2 linked regions of the Sporomusa sphaeroides DSM 2875 genome follow. The protein of the gene in region 1 interacts with the protein of each later gene in a pairwise test. Links are inferred from orthologs where the notes say so. Each region holds a gene or a part of one and is shown in the gene's direction. Other genes may lie near its edges.

What was found.
Region 2: the proteins of eno (region 1) and rpe interact in binary tests that used the Escherichia coli proteins (3 or more experiments, as listed by UniProt). The link is inferred for Sporomusa sphaeroides DSM 2875 from one-to-one orthologs.

Annotation. Positions count from the first base shown.
Region 1 is NZ_CP146991.1:3,206,581-3,209,543, reverse strand. It holds eno (phosphopyruvate hydratase), read left to right. Parts: upstream 1-820; coding sequence 821-2,107; downstream 2,108-2,963. Other genes in the region: SPSPH_RS15010 (sodium-translocating pyrophosphatase), read left to right, coding at 2,881-2,963; secG (preprotein translocase subunit SecG), read left to right, coding at 2,567-2,797; SPSPH_RS15020 (hypothetical protein), read left to right, coding at 2,136-2,345; gpmI (2,3-bisphosphoglycerate-independent phosphoglycerate mutase), read left to right, coding at 1-801. UniProt on the Escherichia coli protein: Catalyzes the reversible conversion of 2-phosphoglycerate (2-PG) into phosphoenolpyruvate (PEP). It is essential for the degradation of carbohydrates via glycolysis.
Region 2 is NZ_CP146991.1:2,288,387-2,291,319, reverse strand. It holds rpe (ribulose-phosphate 3-epimerase), read left to right. Parts: upstream 1-1,105; coding sequence 1,106-1,762; downstream 1,763-2,933. Other genes in the region: ribD (bifunctional diaminohydroxyphosphoribosylaminopyrimidine deaminase/5-amino-6-(5-phosphoribosylamino)uracil reductase RibD), read left to right, coding at 2,211-2,933; rsgA (ribosome small subunit-dependent GTPase A), read left to right, coding at 230-1,105; pknB (Stk1 family PASTA domain-containing Ser/Thr kinase), read left to right, coding at 1-184. UniProt on the Escherichia coli protein: Catalyzes the reversible epimerization of D-ribulose 5-phosphate to D-xylulose 5-phosphate.

The DNA of each region.
Region 1 (2,963 bases):
GGGATAAAACCCAGAGACGGCGTCATCTTCTTCAACTTCCGTCCCGACCGGGCCCGCCAACTCAGTCATGCCTTAAAGGATGCCGCGTTTGAAGGATTTGAACGGACCCAGGAGGACCTGCCGCTCTACTTTGTGACAATGACCCAGTATGACGAGACGCTGGCCTTGCCGGTGGCCTTTCCTCCGGCTCACACGGCCAATACCCTGGGCGAAGTATTCAGCCGGGCCGGTTATACTCAACTGCGTATTGCCGAAACGGAAAAATATGCTCATGTTACCTACTTCTTTAATGGCGGCGAGGAACAGCCTTTTGCCGGCGAAGAACGGCTGCTTATTCCTTCACCGAAAGTAGCCACCTATGATTTACAGCCGGAAATGAGCGCACCTGAAGTTACCGACAAGGTAGTTGACGCCATAAAATCCGGTAAATATGACCTTATCATTCTTAACTATGCCAATGGCGATATGGTAGGCCATACCGGTGTGCTGGAGGCCGCGACCAGTGCGGTAACAACGGTTGACCAGTGTGTCGGCCGCGTGGCCGGGGCGATGCGCGAACGGGGCGGGATTACGCTGATTACGGCCGACCACGGCAATGCGGAGGTTATGCGTGATCCGGTAACCGGGGAAGCCTTTACCGCCCACACCACCAACCGGGTGCCCTTTATTCTGGTTTCGGAAGCCCACCGGGGCGCCAGCCTGCGTGAGGGGATCCTGGCCGATATTTCCCCGACGATTTTAGCGCTGGCCGGTATTGCTCAGCCGGCGGAAATGACCGGCAAAAGTCTGTTAGCCAAATAAATATGCAGGAGGAAAACACATGTCTACAACCATTGTTGATGTTTTAGCCAGAGAAATTATGGATTCCCGCGGCAATCCGACCGTAGAAGTCGATGTACTGTTAGAAGACGGCACCATGGGCCGCGCCGCTGTTCCTTCAGGGGCATCCACCGGCGCTTATGAAGCGGTGGAACTGCGTGACGGTGATAAAAGCCGTTATCAGGGAAAAGGCGTACTGAAGGCTGTCGAGAATGTAAACGAAATTATTACTCCGGAAATTATCGGCATGGATGCGCTTGACCAAATCGGTATTGACCAAGCCATGCTGGAACTTGACGGTACACCCAACAAAGCCAAGTTAGGCGCTAACGCCATTCTGGGCGTATCCATGGCGGTAGCTAAAGCAGCGGCAGCCGCTTCCGGGCTTACCCTGTATCAATACCTCGGCGGCGCTAACGCCAAAGAAGTGCCGGTGCCGATGATGAACATCCTCAACGGCGGCAAACATGCCGACAATAATGTCGATGTTCAGGAATTCATGATTTTGCCGGTAGGCGCAGACAGCTTTGCCGAAGCTCTCCGCATGGGTTCGGAAATTTATCACAGTCTCAAAAAAGTGCTTGGCAGCCGCGGTTTAGCTACTGCTGTCGGCGATGAAGGCGGTTTTGCTCCGAATCTGTCTTCCAATGAAGAAGCGCTTAAAGTTATCATTGAGGCGATTGAAGCTGCCGGTTACAAACCGGGTGAACAAATTATGCTGGGACTTGATGTGGCTGCCACGGAAATTTTTAAAGACGGAAATTACCATCTCGAAGGCGAAGGTGTTGTGAAAACTCCGGCTGAAATGGTGGAATACTATAGTCAGTTAGTTGAAAAATATCCGATCATTTCGATTGAAGACGGAATGTCTGAAGACGATTGGGATGGCTGGAAGCTGCTGACAGAACGTTTGGGCGGCAAAGTGCAGCTGGTCGGCGACGATTTATTTGTAACCAATGTCGAGCGCCTGAGCCAGGGAATTGCCACCAGAACCGCTAACTCCATTTTGGTTAAAGTAAATCAAATCGGCACCCTGACCGAAACCTTTGACACTATCGAAATGGCGAAGCGGGCCGGCTACACTTGTGTTATCTCCCACCGTTCGGGTGAAACCGAGGATGCCACTATTGCCGATATTGCCGTAGCCGTTAATGCCGGTCAAATTAAAACCGGTGCTCCGGCCCGTACCGACCGGGTGGCAAAATACAATCAATTGCTCCGGATTGAAGAGCAATTGGGTGATCTTGCTCAGTATCGCGGCCGCAAGGTCTTTTATAACCTAAGATAAGTTCGCGCCGGAAGGAGGTGAACTCATTATGCCGAAGGGATATTTTATTCGATGCAGTGACTGCGGTTATCTGTATGAGTGTGAAGAAGATTTGATGGAGTGCCTGAATAAGCATATCTGCGAGCATTGCGGCAGTTCCAATATGGAAGTCATTCAGCAGCAGGAAGGCCGGTTTGGCTGCACCAGCCGCATGAATACGCATGTCGTTAACGCCGACCTGCATCCCGATTTTCCCTAACCGGTTCTCACCTCCGTTAAGGCGTAAAACAGTATGGAAAGACAGCCGGTACCCCCGGCTGTTTATTTTTGAAAATTTTGGGTAAAATATTGTAGCAAATATGTGAAAAAATCGACTAGATAATTGTCAAGCATCCTGGAGTGTGTTAGAATGTTGTTATGCCTTGGCAACGTGATTTGGCAACAAGAAATAACGGTATCAGTCGTGAGGGGGGTTAAGAAGTGATAACAGGACTGATGATTTTGGAAGGCATACTTTCGATTGCATTAATTGCCGTTGTAGTGTTGCAGTCGGGGAAGAGCGCGGGTTTATCGGGTTCGATTGCCGGGGGAGCCGAATCTATTTTCGGTGGTAAAGGTAAGGGCCTTGATGGAATTCTGGCAAAGGCAACCATTATCCTCGCCACTTTGTTTGGAATAGTAACATTGATTTTGGTTAAATTGATGCAGTAGCGTCACTAACCTCAATGGCTGGATACTATCCGGCATATTGGGGTATTTTTGAGGGGTTTATTTCAAAGGAGGAAAAGTTAACAATGGATTTATTGTACTTTGCGCCGGTGGCAGGTATTGTCGCACTGGCTTTTGCTGCGTATTTGATGGCCAGCGTTTTAAGAGA
Region 2 (2,933 bases), 920 kb from region 1 along the record:
CGTACCTGACGGCCCGTCCCGCCAGCAGCTGCAAATCGTCGTCACCGACACCAACGGACGCCGGATTGTTTATGAAGGCGCGCACAAACCTGGTGCGCGAGTGGAAAAAACAGTTGAAGGCATCGGCCAGGTGCGTGTTCAGGTGTATATTAACGAAAAGCTGCTGCAAGAGCAAACAATATAGCGTGTTTCCGCACACGCCTGAATTCGCTGAATTAGGAGGCCTCATGTGCTCAACGGTATTGTAGTAAAAGCCTATAACAGTTACTACTATATACAATCAGGCAGCAAAATTGTCAGTTGCAATCTGCGCGGCCGGTTTAAGAAAGAACGGTTTTCGCTCACAGTAGGTGATGAAGTAACCTATACCATGACCGGACCGGACAAGGGCGTTATTGAGGAAATTTTACCCCGGCGCAGTATCTTAAAACGCCCGCTGGTTGCCAATATCGATCAGGTGGTATTGACTTTTGCGGCCGTTAATCCTGATATTAATCCAGCTTTAGTTGACAGATTTTTAGTTGTTGCCGAGTATTCGGAGCTGGACATAATTATCTGCATCAATAAGACCGATTTAGCTGATCTTGATGCTGTGTCACAACTTGCCGGACGCTATGAGCAAATTGGTTATAAAGTACTCACCGCCGCTGCCAAAGCGGGTACAGGTATTGATACGCTGCGCTCACTTCTTTACAATAAGATTTCCGTCTTTGCCGGTCCTTCAGGAGCAGGCAAATCAACGCTGCTTAACGCTATCCAGCCAGGTCTTGAGCTAACTACCGGCGAAGTCAGTCACAAAATCGGCCGTGGTAAACATACTACCCGGTTTGCCGAGCTGCTGCCGCTGGCAGGCGGAGGTTTTGTCGTAGATACTCCGGGGTTTAGCTTTACAGAGTTTAATGACATGGAAGCAGCCCATCTCATGGATTATTTTCCTGAAATCGCAGCAGTTGCTCCAGCATGTAAATTCAATACCTGTCTCCATTACAAAGAGCCGCAGTGTGCTGTTAAGCAAGCGGCAGCAGACGGAAGAATTCATGCAGACCGCTATCAGTCCTATCTTGAGATACTGACTGAAATTAGAGAAAACAAGAAGGGATACTAAATGACGAAGACAATCAAGATTGCTCCATCCATACTATCGGCCGATTTTTCCCGGTTGGCTGATGAAATAATTAAAATTGAGCAGGCAGGTGCCGACTGGGTACACATTGATGTAATGGATGGGCATTTTGTTCCCAATCTGACTTTTGGGGCACCAGTTGTTGCTGCCATTCGCAAAGTTACCCCATTACCGTTTGATGTTCACTTAATGGTTAATAATCCGCAAGACCTGATTGAGCCATTCGCCAGAGCAGGGGCCGATATTATTACCGTTCACGCCGAAACAGCCCCCCATTTGCACCGGCTGATTCAAACCATTAAAGAACTGGGAAAAAAGGCAGGCGTTTCACTAAATCCGTCAACACCCTTGTCGGCAGTGGAAGAAGTGCTTGCCGATGTCGATATGCTGCTGATTATGAGTGTTAATCCCGGATTTGGCGGACAAAAGTTCATACCCAGCGCAGTGGATAAAATCGCCCGGTTAAAAAGTATGCTTGATGAACGAAATCTTATCGTCGATATTGAAGTTGACGGTGGTATCAATGCCGCTACCGCCCGCCAGGTAATAGCTGCCGGTGCCAACATTCTGGTTGCCGGTTCTGCGGTTTACGGCGCACCCGACATACCGCAAGCAATTAATGCCATTCGCGGGACTTGATTATATTGTCGTTTAATGGTAACATATTATAGGAGCTAGTGTTGTATCCGGTGATGTTATGGAGTATAGCTCCGAGAATTTTTGTTGTCAGGCGCGGCGGAGGAGCCGCACATATCGGACATATGTAAGGCGACGACAACAAAGTCTGGCGGCAAAAAGGCCGGTGATATACTTCATGTTATCACCGGATGCAGCACTAGAGTCATTATGGTCACAACTGTATAATGAGCCTTTGGGGCAAGGTGAAAAAGAGAAATCTTTTAATTCCTGACCGGCGGTATAGCCCGCGAGCCGTTTTACGGCTGATTCGGTGAAATTCCGGAGCCGACAGTATAGTCTGGATGGTAAAAGGCGTAATTTAAGCCAATCGGCATTTTCAATTTGCCGATATAAACTGTTGATAGCCCCAAAGCGTATCAACAGTTTTTTTATGTACTGGAGGGCTTCTATGGATCAATATTATATGCGTCAAGCATTGACTATTGCACAGTATGCGGCAGGCAGAACCAGCCCCAATCCACTGGTAGGCGCCGTTATTGTAAAAGACGGCCGGATCGTCGGTCAAGGCTGGCATCGTCAGGCCGGTACACCCCATGCGGAAATTCATGCTTTGTCCCAGGCTGGCGAACTGGCCAAAGAGGCAACAGTATATGTAACACTTGAACCGTGTTCGCATCATGGACGCACCGGTCCTTGCGCCGATGCGTTAATTCAAGCGGCAGTTAAGAAAGTAGTCGTCGCTATGACTGACCCAAACCCGCTGGTAGCCGGCAACGGCCTTAAACGCCTCAGAGCAGCCGGGATTGAAGTGATTGAAGGCGTACTTGCCGCCGAAGCAGCCAGGCTTAATGAAGTATTTATCAAATGGGTATCTACGGGAATGCCTTTTGGTGTTCTCAAAACCGCCATGTCGCTTGATGGCAAAATTGCTGCTCACACTGGTCATTCCAAATGGATAACCGGTGCAGCAGCCAGGGAATATGTTCATACACTCAGGGACACCCATGATGGAATACTGGTAGGTATTGGCACTGTGCTGGCCGATAACCCGGAGTTAACCACCCGCTTGCCGGAAAACGGCAAAAATCCGGTAAGGATTATTGTGGACAGTATGGCATGTACGCCACTAACCGCTAAAGTAGTGACAGACAGACAAGCAGCTACCATTATT